One region of the Ideonella flava genome, then DNA from elsewhere that is predicted to be linked to it. Evidence: predicted binding sites of a transcription regulator. Region 1 holds the regulator's gene; the other holds the start of a gene.
The links. The regulator FliA, encoded in region 1, starts transcription of late flagellar genes. The targets are predictions, from matches to a motif close to CTAAAGTTTNNNNNNNNNNNGCCGNTA.
Positions count from the first base shown of each region.

Region 1 (8,391 bases):
GTGGACTGTTCGTGCCTGGCGAGGGGCCGGGCCGCTGGCACGGCGCGGCCTGCAAGGCGCCCCTGGCAAGGGGCGTGGGGGCCTCATGAAGACAGCCGCTTTCACGGCGCTTTTCCGGCTCAAGTTTTCCGGCCGGCCGGGCAACATCCGTTCACAAGATCCCTCGCCTCCATCAAGCCCCGATGAACACCCTTCAACAGCAACTGCAAGCCCTGTTCGGCCAGCAGAACGCCGTCATGGCGAAGGCCCTGATGGCACCGCTGTTCATCGTGATGGTCCTGTCGATGATGGTGCTGCCGCTGCCGCCCTTCGCGCTGGACCTGTTCTTCACCTTCAACATCGCGATGTCGCTGATGGTCATGCTGGTCGCGGCCAACATGATCAAGCCGCTGGACTTCGCGGCCTTCCCGACCGTGCTGCTGGTGACCACGCTGCTGCGCCTGTCGCTGAACGTGGCCTCCACCCGTGTCGTGCTGATCGAGGGCCACACCGGCCCGGGCGCGGCGGGCAAGGTGATCGAGGCCTTCGGCCACTTCCTGATCGGCGGCAACTTCGCGGTCGGCCTGATCGTGTTCGCGATCCTGGTCGTCATCAACTTCATCGTGATCACCAAGGGCGCCGAGCGCATCGCCGAGGTCGGCGCGCGCTTCACCCTCGATGCGATGCCCGGCAAGCAGATGGCGATCGACGCCGACCTGAACGCCGGCCTGATCGACGAGGCGACGGCCAAGAAGCGCCGCTCGGAAGTGGGCGAGGAGGCCGACTTCTTCGGCTCCATGGACGGTGCCTCGAAGTTCGTGCGCGGCGATGCCGTCGCCGGCATGCTGATCTTGCTGATCAACGTGGTCGGCGGCTTCATCATCGGCGTGGCCCAGCACGACCTGTCGGCCGGAGACGCCGCCAGCACCTACATCCTGCTGGCCGTCGGCGACGCGCTGGTCGCACAGATCCCCGGCCTGCTGATCTCGGTGGCTGCGGCGATGGTGGTCTCGCGCGTGGGCTCCGAGCACGACATCGGCCACCAGATCCGCACCCAGGTCTTCAACTCGCCGCGCGCGCTGGGCCTGACGGCCGGCATCCTGGGCCTGCTGGGCCTGGTGCCCGGCATGCCGCACCTGGTCTTCCTGCTGATGAGCGGCGTGATCGGCTACTACGCCTGGTGGCTGACCAAGCGCGCGAAGGCCGAGGCCGCACGTCCGAAGACCGATGCCTCGCAGCCGGCCCCGGCCGCCAATGCCGAAGCCACCTGGGACGACCTGCAGCCGGTCGACACGCTCGGCCTCGAAGTGGGCTACCGCCTCATCGCACTGGTCGACAAGGACCGCAAGGGCGACCTGCTGGCGCGCATCAAGGGCATCCGCAAGAAGTTCGCCCAGGAAGTCGGCTTCCTGCCGCCCTCGGTGCACATCCGCGACAACCTGGACCTCAAGCCCAGCATGTACCGCGTGAGCCTTCGCGGCGCGGTGGTGGGCGAAGGCGAGGCCTTCCCGGGCATGCACCTGGCGATCAATCCGGGCGGCTCGGTCCCTCAACTGCCTGGCACCAAGACCATAGACCCGGCCTTCGGCCTGCCCGCCGTGTGGATCGAGGAGCGCCACCGCGAGCAGGCCCAATTGAATGGCTATACGGTCGTTGATTGCTCGACCGTCGTGGCGACCCACCTTTCACACTTGATGCAAGTAAATGCAGCCAAGTTGCTGGGCCGAGTGGAGACCCAGGCGCTGGTCGAGCATGTGACGAAACTCGCCCCCAAACTCATAGAAGACGTGGTCCCCAAGATGGTCGGCATCGCGACGTTCCAGAAGGTCCTGCAGCTGCTGCTGGACGAGGGCGTTCACATCCGCGACTACCGCTCGATCATCGAATGCCTGGCCGAGCACGCCTCCATGGTGACCGACCCGGCCGAACTGGCCCGCCGCATCCGCATCCACCTGGCCCCGGCCATCGTCCAGCAGATCTACGGCCCGGCCAAGGAGCTGGACGTGATCGCGCTGGAGCCCGAACTCGAGCGCCTCGTCAACCAGGCCCTGAACTCGCCGCACGGCGCGGTGCTGGACCCGGGCGTCGCCGAGGCCCTGACCAAGCAGGCCGCCGACAGCGTGCGCAAGCAGGAGAACCTCGGCGTGCCCGCCTGCCTGCTGGTGCCCGATGCCCTGCGCGCCCCCCTGGCCCGGCTTCTGAAGCGCGCCGCCCCTCGGCTGAAGGTGCTGGCGCACAGCGAGATTCCTGAGACCCACTCGATCCGGATCGGCTCGATCATTGGAGCAACGTCGTGAACGTCAAACGCTTTACCGCCCGCACCTCTCGCGAAGCGTTCGCACTCGTTCGCCACGCTTTCGGCGAAGACGCCGTGGTGCTGTCGACCAAGCCCTCGGCCGAAGGCGTCGAAGTGCTCGCGATGGCGCCGGATTCGATGGAGCAGATCGAGCGTGTGGCCGAGGCCGCGCCACAGGCCGCCGCCCCGCGCGCCGCCGCCAGCCGCGAGAGCCTGTCGGCCCGCGTCGAGCGTCAGACCGCCCAGCCTGCTGCCGCCGGCCGCCGCGCGACCATGCCCGAAGTCCAGGAGGACGTCGAACAGATGGCCATGAGCACCCTGTCGTTCCAGGACTACGTCCGCGAACGCATGCTCAAGCGCCGCCAGGCCGCCCTGGGCCAGGACGAGATGGGTGCCCACATCCTGCCGGCCGAAGCGCCCGCTCCCCGCCCCGCCCCGCGCGCCGCCGTGGCCGAGCCGGCCCTGGCCCGCCGCGCGCTGCCCCGCGCCGAGGACACCCGCCCCGAGCCGCGTGCCGACTCGCGCGCAGAACCGCGTGATTTCGCCGCCGCCATGCCCAGCCTCTCGACCGTGCCCGAAGACATCCCCGCGCCGGCCGCCAGCCGCCGCGACCAGCAGGACATGATGAGCGAGCTGCGCTCGATGAAGGGCCTGATCGAGGAGCGCTTCGGCGCCCTGGCCTTCATGGAGAAACTGCAGCGGCAGCCCCGCCAGGCCCAGCTCGCGCAGAAGCTGCTCGACGCCGGCTTCTCGCCCGGCCTGATCCGCAAGCTGGCCGACGCTTTGCCCGCCAGCGCCGCCGACGAGACCGCCTGGGCCACCGGCGTGCTGGAGCGCAACCTGCATGCCGGCGACCAGGAGCCCGCGCTGGAAGAGCAAGGCGGCGTCTTCGCGCTGATCGGCTCGACTGGTGTCGGCAAGACCACCAGCACCGCCAAGCTGGCCGCCGCCTTCGCCACCCAGTACGGCGCCGCCAACCTCGGCCTGATCACGCTGGATGCCTACCGCGTCGGCGCCCACGAGCAGCTGCGCGCCTACGGCCGCATCCTCGGCGTGCCGGTGCACACCGCCCACGACCGCGCCTCGCTGGAGGACCTGCTCGAGCTGCTGGCCGGCAAGAAGATGGTGCTCATCGACACCGCCGGCATGGCCCAGCGCGACAGCCGCTGCCGCGAGCTGCTGGACATGCTCTCGCACCGCTCCATCCAGCGCATCCTCGTCGTCGATGCCTCGGCCCAGGGCGAGACCATCGACGAGGTCATCACCAGCTGGCGCGCCGCCCAGTGCAAGGGCGTGGTGCTCAGCAAGATCGACGAGGCCGTCAAGCTGGCCCCGGCGCTCGACGCGCTGATCCGCCACAAGCTCAAGGTGCTCGGCGTGGCCAACGGCCAGCGCGTGCCCGAAGACTGGCACCGCCTGTCGGCCCAGGCCATGGTGCAGCGCGCGCTCCGCGCCAGCAGCAACCCGACCTGGAAGCTCGAAGCCGACGACGTCCAGCTGGTCTTCGCCACCGCGCCGCGCGGCGGCCGCTCCAGCGCCTCGTCGCTGCACATCTGAACGAGCTCTTCGCCATGCCTGTCCAGATTCCCAGCGTCGACGAATGGTCCTCCACCGGCCACGGCCCGATGGACCAGGCCGAGGGCCTGCGCAGGCTCTTCGCCTCCGGCCGCCGCCAGCGCCTGGTGCCTGTCGCCTTCAACGCCCACGTCGATTGCACGCCCATCCTGCTGGAGCGCCTGGCCGGTGCCCTGCACGAGCTGGGCGCCCACACCCTGGTCGTCGATGCGGCGGACAGTGCGCCGCGCGCCAACGCGATGGCCGAGATCGACCTGACCGCCGCCATCGAATCGCTGGGTGAACGCATGAGCTACCTGGCCGCCCGTGGCCTGCCGCTTCGCCACGTCAACACGCGCGGCTCGTGCGAGGCCTGGCTGAGCGCGGTCGAGACCGCCGCGCCCCAGGCCGACGTGATCCTGCTGCACGCCAACCCGCGCGACCTGGTCCGCCTGCTCGGCCGGCGCGAGGTGCGGCCGGTGCTCGTCACCTCGCTCGACCCGGCGAGCCTCACCGATGCCTACACCTCGATGAAGCTGCTCGCGCAGCGATCGAACCTGATGACCTTCGACCTGCTGACCGGCATGGCCGGCGCGCCCAAGGCCGCGCAGCGCATCGCCGAGCGGCTGGCGAGCTGCGCCGACAGCTTCCTCGGGGCCGTGGTGCGCGAGGCCGTCTGGCTCGACAAGCGCGACCCCGCCGACTCGCCCGCCACGCCCGCGCTCGCGCGCCTGGCCGCCAACCAGTTGCTGGACCCCGAAGCGCCCGACACCGGCTTCGGCCTCGCCCCCCTGGGCGTGGCCCACGACCAACACGCCTACTGATTCCCCGGAGACCGCTATGTACACCGCCACCGGCCGCCTCGACGCCAATGCGATGCTCAAGCAGTACAGCCCTCTCGTGCGCCGCCTGGCCCACCAGATGATCGCCAAGTTGCCTGCCAACGTCGAGATCGACGACCTGATCCAGGTCGGCATGATCGGGCTGCACGACGCCTTCGGCCGCTTCGACACCGAGCAGGGCGTGCAGTTCGAGACCTTCGCCACCCAGCGCATCCGCGGCGCCATGCTGGACGAGTTGCGCGGCAGCGACTGGATGAGCCGCGGCAACCGCCGCCAGCAGCGCGAGATCGAGGCCGCCGTGCACAAGCTCGAGCAGCAGTTCGGCCGCGCCCCGCAGGAAAGCGAGATCGCCAGGGAGATGGGCGTCAGCCTGACCGAATACCAGGACACCCTGACCAAGGTGCGCGGCACCCAGCTCGTCTACCTGGAGGACATGTCGGGCGACGAAGGTGGCGACGAGTTCCTCGACCGCCACGTCGCCAACGAGGACGTCAACCCGCTGTCGCAACTGCAGGACCACCGCATGCGCCAGGCGCTGGTCGAGGCCATCAAGAAGCTGCCCGAGCGCGAGCAGTACGTGATGAGCATGTACTACGAGCACGACATGAACCTGAAGGAGATCGCGGCCGTGCTGGGCGTGACCGAGTCGCGCGTGTGCCAGCTGCACAGCCAGTCGATCGCGCGGCTGCGCGTGAAGCTGCGCGAGTGGTGAGCCGGGCTCGCCGCTGAACGGATGACGCCTCCCTCGGGAGGCGTTTTTCATGGGCGGTCGGGCGCGACGAGCCGCATCGGGCACGCAAGCAGTATCAGGCCGTGACATCTTGACGTCGCCGACTCAATCCTGATGCGTTTCTGACGAACACTGCGCTGCAATCGCCACGTCCCAGGTCCGTCTGTCCGAGGAAGCCCGTGATCCGCCTTTCGCTCCACCCGACCCGCCAGCGCGAACCCCTCGGCCTGCCGTTGGCCCAGCCGCATCGGCCGCCGATGCGGACGGGCGGCGAGACCGCAGAAGCTCGCGACCGCACCGACTGGCCCCTGGGCCGGCCGATCCTGCCCGCCTCACGCCGCGGCGCGGGCCCGTCGGGCTGGTGAAGCGGCGCGCTGGTCCGGCCGCTCAGCGCGGCTCGCGCAGCGAGAACACCAGCCCGGTGTCCGGCGATATGCGCCCGGCCAGTGCCTCGGCGTAGGCGGCCTGCACAGCGGCCGCGCCCGTCGCGTGCCGCACGGTGAGCCACTCGCGAGCGCCTTGCACGAAGCCGGCCCATTGCGCGTTGACCCGCGGCTCGATGCCCTCGCGACCCCAATCCTTCGAGCGCTGCGCAGCCGGTCCGGCGCGAAGAAGAAGACCGGCTCCGGACCGGGCAGCGAAGCCTCCAGCCCCATCGGGACGCCGTGGTGACAGGCTCCCCGCTTGCCCGGTGTCACCCGTGGCACCGCGTGGCACCGCGCGGCACTCGGCAGGGTGGGCGCGCACAATCGGGCATCCGTAGTCGACCTTGGGCGAAGGGGCATCGTGCTCGCATCCGAATCGGCCTGGCGCATCCTCATGGCGGAACACGCGCGGATCCGCGAATTCCTCGGCTCCATCCAAAGGGCGACGGCGACCGATGCCTGGCACAAGCCCGGCGCGGAGTTGCGGGCGCTCAAGCGCCTGCTCGAGGATCTGCGCGCCTTCGACGACGAGACCCACCGCCCCAAGGGCGCGGCCTTGATCGGCGCGCTGAAATCCAGGTCTGCCGAGCCAGGCGCCAACGAACTCGTCGAAGCCCACGAGCATGAGCAAGCCGAATGCGATCGACTGCTCGCCGAGGCCCTTGCCCTGCTGGACGCCCTCGCCGAAGGACGCGCCGACGCGGCGGAAGCATGTGCCGAGCGACTGGCGCAGCACCGCAAGCTGCTGCGGGCCCACGTGGCCAGGGAAGACACCTCGCTTCGCGCGGCCGCCTTCAAGATTCTGACCCCCGACGATTGGTCGGCGGTGGCCTCCTCGATGTCCACGCTGGTGCGCGGGAGCCGGCAGCGATAGGCCTCGTTGCAGGCTGGCTCAGTAGCCAACCCCGCGCGCCATCAGCACGGCGATCACCGGGATGGCCGCCACGAGCGCGACCTCGGCGAGCATCCACTGCCGCGTGGAGCGCATGGCCGCCGCGTCGGGGACGATGCCGGCCTTGCGCCAGCGCAGGAGGCGCACCGTGGGCACGGCCGAGAGCAGGCCCACCACGACGAAGGCGCCGATCTTGGTCCAGAAGACCGGGTTGTGGGCGTAGAAGCTCCACCCCTTGGCGCCGTAGGTGGCGCGCAGGAAGCCGGCGGCGATGATGCCCATCGAGAGCAGGCCATAGGCGCTGTCGAGCCTGGCCAGCTGGCGCAGGCGGGCCGCATCGGGCGGGCCGCTGGCCAGCACCAGCTCCGCGAACAGCACCGCCACCAGCGAGAAGACGAACAGGTGGTGGACCGAGGCCAGCACCGCATCGAGCATCAGGGAGTTCATATCTTTCCACCGTCAAGATTGCGATGGGCGAATGCTATGACCCAAATTTGACAGTGTCAAGTTAGAATCCCCTCATGTCCTCGCGGCGACTTCCCTCCTCCACGGATAGCTACCACCACGGCGCCTTGCGCGAGGCGCTGGTCGACGCCGCCGAGGCGCTCATCCGCGAGCAGGGCCTGGAGGCCTTTACCCTGCGTGAATGCGCCCGCCGCGCCGGCGTCTCGCACGCCGCCCCGGCCCATCACTTCGGCGATGCGCGCGGCCTGCTCACCGCCTGCGCTGCCGCCGGGCTGGAGAGGCTGGCCGACACCATCGACGGCTACGTCTCGCTGGCGCCCGCCGACGACGCCACGGCCAGGCTGCGCGCCGGCGGCCAGGCCTACATCGACTTCGCCCTGGCCAATCGCGCCCTGTTCCAGCTGATGTTCCGCCGCGACCGGCTCGATCCGACGGACGCCGTGCTTCGCCGCGCGGGCAAGCGCCTGGGCGACGGCCTGCGCGAGGCCATCGCCGCCGTGATGGCCGAACGCCGGTTGCCGGCCTCCGAGCTGGGGCAGCGCATCCTGCTCGCCTGGTCGCTGATGCACGGCTACGTGACGCTGGTGCTCGAGCGCCAGGCCATAGACCTGTTCGGACTGGACGCCGACGAACACGCCACGGCCGCCAGCGAGATGGGCGCCGAACTGCTTCGCCTGCTGGTCGCCGGGCTGGCGCAGCCGCTGCCGGACACCACGCAGTCGAGCTGAATCTCACGCCCGTCAGGGTTGGCGCCTGCACAAAAGTTCAGAGCCTGGGAGCGTGGGATTCCTTCATGCCCGGCGCCGCCTCACACTGGCGTGTCAGAGGGGACGGGAGCTTTCATGTCGAACGACGTTGCGGCCGAGGCCGAGGCCAGGTGCGAGAGCGCCATGGCGCCATCCATCGCCGGGGTGTCAGCCGCGGCCATGCTGGCGGCCTGCGGCGGCGGCCAGGCCGACGAACAAGCCGCTGAACCGAAAAGTCAGGCTGAGCGCCGTCGCGACCTCGCCGCCCCTGCCGACTACACGCCCTACACGCCCGAAGAACTCGCCGCGGCATTCGCCCCCGACGGCCAGGGGCAGGTCGACGCCCAGGGGGCGGCGCGCTTCCTGATCCAGGCCAGCCACGGGCCCACCGTCTCCAGCCTGGCTGCCGTGCGCACACAGGGCCTGGCCGCGTGGATCGAGAGCCAGTTCGCCGCGCCGCGA
Region 1 covers NZ_JBPZHD010000002.1:76,266-84,656, reverse strand. The annotation lists gene flhA (flagellar biosynthesis protein FlhA) at 183-2,276, shown strand; gene flhF (flagellar biosynthesis GTPase FlhF) at 2,273-3,832, shown strand; gene ACS5PM_RS04215 (MinD/ParA family ATP-binding protein) at 3,847-4,653, shown strand; gene ACS5PM_RS04210 (RNA polymerase sigma factor FliA) at 4,670-5,383, shown strand; gene ACS5PM_RS04205 (hypothetical protein) at 5,789-5,926, opposite strand; gene ACS5PM_RS04200 (hemerythrin domain-containing protein) at 6,086-6,700, shown strand; gene ACS5PM_RS04195 (DUF2214 family protein) at 6,719-7,165, opposite strand; gene ACS5PM_RS04190 (TetR/AcrR family transcriptional regulator) at 7,240-7,911, shown strand; gene ACS5PM_RS04185 (DUF1800 domain-containing protein) at 8,026-8,391, shown strand, end outside.

Region 2 (8,391 bases), on a different contig from region 1:
TGTTGTCGAGGTCCTCCAGCCAGGGCTCGGCCAGGTGGCGGATCTCGGCGTCGTTGAGCAGGATGCGCTGCATGATCCGCGATTTGAGCTTGGATTCCTCGGCCTGGAGATTCTTCTCCTTCGCCGCGTGCTTGAGTTGTGAAATCAGCACGGCGCAGGCGCCCTCGAGCTTGACCACCTCGTCCCATTGGCCGTTTCGCGCCGCGTCCAGCATGTCCGCGCTGGCGCGTTCGATGGCTTCGTAGTAGTTCAGCAGCGTGTGGCTCATGGGGAGTTCTTCAACGATGACAGCGTTGGGGCGGAAGGGACGGATGGTCTTCTCAGTTCGCGGCGACCTTGTCGCCGATCTCGCGCCAGGCGGCGCGCAGCGGCTCGACCAGGTTGACGCACTCGTCGAGGATCGACTCGTCGTTGCGGATGTTGGCTTGCGTCAGGCGCAGGCTCAGGTATTCGTACAGCGAGCGCAGGTCCTCGGCCAGCTGACCGCCTTCGCTCACGTTCAGGCTGGCCTTCAGGCCTTCGTCGACGATGCGGGCGGCTCGGGTGATGGCCTTGCCCTTCGCCTCGATCTGGCCTTGGCGCATGGCGCCGCGAGCGGCCGTCAGCGCGTCCATGTAGCCATCGAACAGCATGGCGATGAGCCGGTGCGGCGAAGCGGAATGCACGCTCGTCTCGACACCGACCTGGCGGTAGGCGTTGGCCATGCCGCCGGAGCGGCCGAAGGGGCTGGAGGTCTGGGCGTAGAACATCGGCTGGGTATGCAATGCGTTGGCGTCTGGTTTACATATCGGAACCTGCAAGCGCAATCTTGAGGATGGACTGAGGCCCTAAGCCCGCCCACTTTCCCCTCCAGTTCCCGCTGCCCTTCCCGCCCCCAAAGCAAAAGGGGCGTGCACCTGCGGCGCACGCCCCTTGCTCTGTCCGTCGGCCGCGCTCGCGCGGCGACGCCGCCCGTCAGGACAGCGAATTGATCATCTGCGTCACGTAGCTGCTGGTGCCCTGCAGAGCGGCCATCTGCGTGTCCAGTGCCTCGTACTGGGCGCGCAGGCGCTTTTCCATCTGGTCGAGCCGGGTCTGCATGGAGTCCTGGCGATCTTCGTTGCGCTCGAGCGTGGATTGCAGCCCGTCGGTCTTGGATTCGAGCGAACCGTCCGAGCCCAGCACCTCGTTGGTCCAGTTGTAGAAGCGCTGCATGATGCCGGTGGACTCGGTCGTGCCGGTGCCATCGTCGGCGAAGAGCTTCTTCAGTTCGCCGAGGTTGCCCAACGCGTCCTCGATGCCGCTGGTCGACTTGGCCAGCGTGCCGTCCTTGTTCATGGTGATGCCGATGTCGGACAGCCTCGAATAGACGCTGCTGCCGGTGAAGTCGGTGTTCATCACGCCGCGCAGCTGCGAGATCATGCCGACGGCCGCCGCATCGCCCTGCAGCGGAGCGCCCTTCTTGGCGGCCTCGTCGTACTTCGTCTGCGCCTTCAGGTAGCCCATGAGGGTGTTGAACGAGCTCACGAAAGAGTCGATCGCCGTCGAGATCTCGGCGGTATCGGTCGAGACCTCCACCGTCGCGGCTGAGGTCGTGACCGCCTTCAGGCTGAGCGTCACGCCGTCGAGGGCGCCGGTCACGGTGTTGCTGGCGGAGCTGATCGGGATGCCGTCGACCGTGAGCGCCGCGTTGCGGGCGGCCTGCGGCGCAGTCATCGGCGAGCTGCCGTCATTGGTGGTGTAGCCGAGCGCGGACAGGCCGGTGGCCGCGTTGCCGTCGTCGCTGTCTTCGGTGGCGGTCACCATGAAGCCGTTCTCGGCTCCGGTGTCATCCGAGCGCATCACCAGCCGTGCGCCGCCGGCGTCGGTCACGATGGAGGCGCTCACGCCGGCGCCGGCGCTGTTGATCTTGTCCCGGATGTCGGCCAGCGTGTCGTCGGCGTCCACGGTGACGCTCACGGGGTTGGAGCCCGACTTCGCCGTGAAGCTCGAGCCGGACCACGTGCCCAGCTGGATCGTGAGGCTGCCGGCGCTCAGGGTGGCGTCGCTGCCCGAGAAGGCCGCGCTGGCCAGGTTCTGCCCGGCGGCCAGCGCAGTGACGTTGACCGTGTGCGAACCCGGGGTGGCGGCGCTGTCGGAGGCCACGCCGACCGCGCTGTCGTTCGACGACGAGGCCTTCATGCCGTTCCAGATGCTGACCGAGGAGAGCGTGCGCACGGCGTCCTGCAAGGTCGAGACGTAGCTCGAGACGTTGCCCCAGATCGAGATCTTGGACGAGATGTCGCCGGCCTCGGTCTTGAGCAGGTTCAGCGGCCTGCTCTCGGCCGACATCAGGGCGGAGATGATCGATTCGGCGTCGATGCCGCTGCCGACACCGAGAGAGCTGATGGTCGTCACGCAGGAGTCCTTTCTTCGCTATCCGCCTTTTCGGCAGGCGGCGGCGGAAACTTGAGGCCGGTTCTTCTTCCAGGCCAATGAAAACGCGCCGCAAGATCCCGGGGCGCTATCGGTGCATCCCTCGGGCGCCTGCGGCGCGCATCAAAACTGACATTCCTCGCGGCCGGCGCCGGGCCGCTCCCCGGCGGCCGCGCACCCTCGCGGAGGGTGGCGCCGGTCCCCCGGCGCCGGGTGTCCCATGACTAGCCCTGGAGCAATCGCAGCACCTGCTGCGGCAGCTGGTTGGCCTGGGCGACCATCGCCGTGCCGGCCTGCTGCAGGATCTGACCGCGGCTCATGGCGGCGGTCTCCGCGGCGAAGTCGGCGTCCATGATCCGGCTGCGGGCGGCGGACTGGTTCTCCACCGACTGCTGCAGGTTGGAGATGATGGCGTCGAAGCGGCTCTGGGTGGCGCCGAAAGTGGCGCGGGTGTTGTTCACCAGGTCCAGCGCGAGATCGATGCCGTCGATGATCGTGCCGATCGCACCAACCGAGGCGCTGGCGTCGATCACCGCCGTGCTCACGGTCACCGCCGCGATGTCGGTGGCGGTGGTCATGTTGCTGGTGGCGATGCTGATCAGGTCGTCGGTCGAGGTGTTCGCGCCGATCTGGAAGTCCATCGTCGTCGCATCCGCGCCCAGGATGGCCTTGCCGTTGAAGGTGGTGCCGCCCAGCACGCGGGTGATTTCACTTTGCAGTTCGGAGAATTCCTTGTTCAGCGAATCCTTGTCCGAGCTGGAGTTGGTCCAGTTGCGGGCCTGGATGGCCAGTTCGCGCATCCGCTGCAGGGCATCGCCCACCTTGGACAGCGCGCCTTCGGCCGTCTGGGCCAGCGAGATGCCGTCGTTGGCGTTGCGGATCGCGACGTTCATGCCGCGTACCTGGGCGTTCATGCGCTCGGCGATCGCCAGGCCGGCCGCATCGTCCTTGGCGGAGTTGACCCGCATGCCGGACGACAGACGCTGCATCGCGGTGGTCAGCGAGCTCTGCGAAGCGTTCAGGTTGCGCTGGGCATTGAGCGACGCGATGTTGGTGTTGATGGTCTGCGGCATGGGGGCACCTCTTCAGTAACCTGTCGGGCAACGCCCCCAGGTCTGTGGAAGCGTTGGACGAATTCTGAAGAGCCCGGGCCTTCGCCAAAGCGCCGAAATGAACCCGGTCAAACCCCCAATTTCCGCCTCATCAATGAAAAAGCCCCCGGCGGGCGACCGGGGGCTTTCGAGGCAGGCGGAACCGGCGTCAGCGCAGCAGGCTCAGCACGCCCTGCGGCAGCTGGTTGGCCTGGGCGACCATCGCCGTGCCCGCTTGCTGCAGGATCTGCGCCCGGCTCATGTTGGCCGTCTCCGCCGCGAAGTCGGTGTCCATGATCCGGCTGCGCGCGGCACTCTGCGCCTCCACCGACTGCTGCAGGTTGGCGATGATCGCGTCGAAGCGGCCCTGCGTGGCACCGAAGGTCGCCCGCTGGTCGTTGATGGTGTCGATCGCGGTGTCGATGTTGTCGATCACGGTGGCGATGTCGCCCGAGGTGGCCGAGGCGTCGATGACCGCGGTCGAGACCGTCACCGCGGTGATGTCGGTGTTGGCCGTCATGTCCTCGGTGGTCATGGTGATCGTGTCGTCGCTCGTCGTGTTGGCGCCGATCTGGAAGGTCATCGCCGTGGCGTCCGAGCCCAGGATCTTCTTGCCGTTGAAGCTCGTGCCGCCCAGCACGCGGCTGATTTCGCTCTGCAGCTCGGAGAACTCCTTGTTCAGCGAGTCCTTGTCGGAGCTGGAGTTGGTGGCGTTGCGCGCCTGCACCGCCAGCTCACGCATGCGCTGCAGGGCGTCGCCGACCTTGCTCAGGGCGCCTTCGGCCGTCTGCGACATCGAGATGCCGTCGTTGGCGTTGCGCACCGCGACGTTCATGCCACGCACCTGGGCATTCATGCGCTCGGCGATGGCCAGGCCGGCCGCGTCGTCCTTGGCCGAGTTGATGCGCAGGCCCGAGGACAGGCGCTGCATCGACACCGCCAGCGAGGCCTGGGACGAGTTCAGGTTGCGCTGGGCGTTGAGCGAAGAGATGTTGGTGTTGATGGTCTGGGGCATGTCGAAACTCCTTCAAGGTTGCCGTTTAGTTCCGGTTAAAGCACCGGCGTCACGTTGCACGCAAATGCCGGGGCTCCTCCGGTCGGGCGTCCCTGGAATGCGGGTACCGCCTGGCCCTCGGTCGTCTCACCGGACCGCAGGTTCCGCGTGATGCGTCCCCTGGTGGCTGGTGTATCGGAACTGCGTAGGGAAACCTTGAGAACTTTCTTCTTGCCTCATGCCTGCGGCACCCCGGAAGGTGCCAGCAGGTCTTGGAACGCAGTGAAGTCAGGCGGCTACATCTTCGGCGGCCGCCCCGCCGTCATCGAAGAAGAGACAGGACGTTCTGCGGCAGCTGGTTGGCCTGGGCGACCATCGCCGTGCCCGCCTGCTGCAGGATCTGCGCCCGGCTCAGGTTGGCGGTTTCCGCGGCGAAGTCGGTGTCCATGATCCGGCTGCGGGCCGCACTCTGCGCCTCCACCGAGGACTGCAGGTTCGAGATGATCGCGTCGAAGCGGCCCTGGCTGGCACCGAAGGTGGCGCGCTGGTCGTTGATCGTGTCGATCGCGGTGTCGATGTTGTCGATCACGGTCGCGATGTCGCCCGAGGTGGCCGAGGCGTCGATCACCGTCGTGCTGCCCGTCACCGCGGTGATGTCGGTGTTGACGGTCATGTTCTCGGTCGTGATCGAGACTTCGTCGTCGGTCGTCGTGTTGGCGCCGATCTGGAAGGTCATCGCGGTGGCGTCCGCGCCCAGGATCTTCTTGCCGTTGAAGCTGGTGCCGCCCAGCACGCGGCTGATTTCGCTCTGCAGCTGGGAGAATTCCTTGTTCAGCGAATCCTTGTCGGAGCTGGAGTTCGTCGCGTTGCGGGACTGGACGGCCAGTTCACGCATGCGTTGCAGGGCATCGCCGACCTTGCTCAGCGCGCCTTCGGCCGTCTGCGACATCGAGATGCCGTCGTTGGCGTTGCGGATCGCGACGTTCATGCCACGCACCTGGGCGTTCATGCGCTCGGCGATCGCCAGGCCGGCCGCGTCGTCCTTGGCCGAGTTGATGCGCAGGCCCGAGGACAGGCGCTGCATCGAGGTGGACAGGGCCGACTGCGAGTTCGTCAGGTTGCGCTGGGCTGTCAGCGACGCGACGTTGGTGTTGATAACGGATGCCATCTGGAAGCTCCTTCACGGGGTGTAAGACAGACCCACCCGGGTCCTGCGGTTGCGCCCCCGATCGAAAGTGGGTGGGGCCGTAGACTGGTTTTCGGATCCTCGATCGCCTGACTTGAGCCTTTTTTTCGGCGCTGTTCGTTGGATCGGTTTTGGCGTGTATCCGGCCGGGGCGGCGGCGTCGCCCCGACGCGGCCGCGGCAGCACACGTTTTGGGCGTGGCGCCCCCGTCTTATCGGCGCTTCACCGGCCGGACCCAACCCTAAAGTTCGTGCGATGTCCGCCATCGCCCCCCCCATAGCCCCGCCCGCCGCCTACCGCGTGGCGCTGGTGATGATCGCCCGCGACGAGGCGCCGCGAATCGAGCGTGCCCTGGCGAGCTTTGCCCCCTTCGTCGACGAGTGCGTGGTGCTCGACACCGGTTCAGGCGACGACACCGTCTCGCGCGCGAGGCGCGCAGGCGCACGGGTGTGTCACTTTTCATGGATCGACGATTTCGCAGCGGCCCGCAACGCCGCGCTGGAGATCGCCGGTGCAGACTGGCACGTGATCGCCGATGCCGACGAGTGGCTGGCCGACGGCGGCGAGGCCATCGCGGCCCTGCGCCGCCAGTCACCGTCTTTCGTGGGCAGCGTGCGGGTGGACAGCGATGACGATGCTTCGCCGCACGCCACGCACACCAGCAGCTGGATCAGCCGCGTGCTGCCGGGCACGGTGCGGTATGAGGGACGGGTGCATGAGCAACCGCAGCACACGCTGCCCGTTCAGCGGATGCAGGTCCGCTTCGGGCACGACGGCTACCTCGGCCCCCAGCGCGCCGCCAAGGCCGGGCGCAACCGTGCCCTGCTCGAGGCCGCGGTGCAGGCCGCGCCGCACGAGGCCTATCTGCATTACCAGCTCGGCAAGGACCACGACGTCTACGAGCGCTATGCCGAGGCGCTCGCGTGCTTCGCCCATGCCGAAGCCCTGTTGAACGGCCGGGTCACCACCTGGTGCCACGACCTTGCCGTGCGGCGCCTGCATGCGCTCAAGCGTTGCGGCCGACATGCCGAGGGCCTGCAGCGCGCCGAGCTCGAGCTGTCCCGCTGGGGCGAATCGCCCGACTTCTTCTTTGCCCTCGGCGACCTGCTGCTGGACTGGGCGGCCGACGAGCCGCAGCGCGCCGGCGAGCTGCTGCCGCTGATCGAAAGCGCCTGGCAGCGCTGCCTGGCACTGGGCGAGCGGCCGGAGCTCGAAGGCGCCGTCGCCGGCCGCGGCAGCCACCTCGCCGCCGCCAACTTGGTGATGCTCTACGAGCAGCTCGGGCAACCCGCGCTGGCCGAGCCCTACCGCCCTCTGCTGGCTCCCGCACTTACCTGACATGAAGAACGACCGCCACCGCGCCGAACAACACCGCCAGGCCGGCCTCAAGGCCCTGCAGGCCAGCCAATGGACGGCCGCCGTGGCCGAGTTCGAGCGCGCCACGCGCCTGGCCCCGCAGGACGCGCTGATGCGCCTGAACCTGGCCCGGGCCCACGCCCGCGCCGGCCACAGCGGCCCGGCCATCGAGGCGGCGCGCGAGGCCGTGAGGCTCGATCCGGCCAGCCCGCTGGCCTGCCGGGTGCTGGTGGAGTACCTGGGGCAGGAGAACCGCTTCGAAGAGGCCGCGGCCGTGTTCGATGCCTATCCGCCGGAGGCACCGCGCGACTTCGACTTCCACAACGCCCATGGCAACGCGCTGTTCCAGTGCAAGCGGCTGCAGGACGCGGTGGGCGTGTTCTTCCAGGCGCTGTCGCTGAAGATCGACGCCGCCATCGTCCACTACCGCCTCGGCCTGACCTTCAAGGACCTGGCCATGACCAGGGAGGCGACCGAGTGCTTCCGCACCGCCGTCTCGCTGGATGACGGGCAGATCCGCGCGCTGGCGCTTTCGCTGCTGGTCTTCGAGGGCCGGCAGACCTGCGACTGGTCGCTGGTCGACCAGGACACTTCGCAGCTGCTCGCGGCGCTGGATGCCACCGACGACTCCACCGGCCAGCTGCTGTCGCCCTTCGCCCTGCTGGCGGTGGACGCCACGCCGGCGCAGCAGCGCCGCATCGGCAGCCTGCGGGTCAAGGGACTCACCTCGGGCATCAAGCCGCTGCCCGCGCCGCCCAGGCGCAAGCCCGGCCCGATCCGCATCGGCTACCTGTCCTGCGACTTCCACCAGCACGCCACCTCGGTGCTGATGACCGAGCTGCTGGAGCGGCGCGACAGCAGCCGCTTCGAGGTCTTCCTCTACTCGCACAGCCCGGACGACGGCAGCGCCATCGGCCAGCGGGTGCGGGCGGCCTGCGAGCATTTCGTCGACGTGAACCACTGGTCGAACGCCGAAGTCGCGCGCCGCATTCGCGCCGACGACATCGACATCGCGATCGACCTGAAGGGCCACACCCGGGGCAGCCGCTTCGAGCTGCTGGCCTACCGGCCGGCGCGGGTGCAGGCCGCCTACCTCGGCTACCCGGCCACCACCGGCGCCGACTTCATCGACTACATGATCGGCGACCCGGTCGTCACGCCGCTGGCCCATGCGGCCCACTACAGCGAACGCATCGCCCAGCTGCCGCACAGCTACCAGCCCAATGACCGCCATCGCGCCCTGCCACCGGCGCCCCCGCGCGCCAAGCTCGGCCTGCCCGAGGACGCGGTCGTCCTGTGCTGCTTCAACCAGGTGTACAAGTTCTCGCCCCACATGCTGGACCTGTGGGCTCGGATCCTGAAGCAGGCCC
Region 2 covers NZ_JBPZHD010000012.1:128,589-136,979, forward strand. The annotation lists gene ACS5PM_RS24990 (flagellar protein FliT) at 1-268, opposite strand, end outside; gene fliS (flagellar export chaperone FliS) at 321-749, opposite strand; gene fliD (flagellar filament capping protein FliD) at 955-2,376, opposite strand; gene ACS5PM_RS25005 (flagellin domain-containing protein) at 2,619-3,467, opposite strand; gene ACS5PM_RS25010 (flagellin N-terminal helical domain-containing protein) at 3,655-4,500, opposite strand; gene ACS5PM_RS25015 (flagellin domain-containing protein) at 4,802-5,647, opposite strand; gene ACS5PM_RS25020 (glycosyltransferase family 2 protein) at 5,921-7,003, shown strand; gene ACS5PM_RS25025 (O-linked N-acetylglucosamine transferase, SPINDLY family protein) at 7,005-8,391, shown strand, end outside.
Region 2: the regulator FliA is predicted to act here: its motif matches at 2,405-2,431, upstream of fliD (flagellar filament capping protein FliD).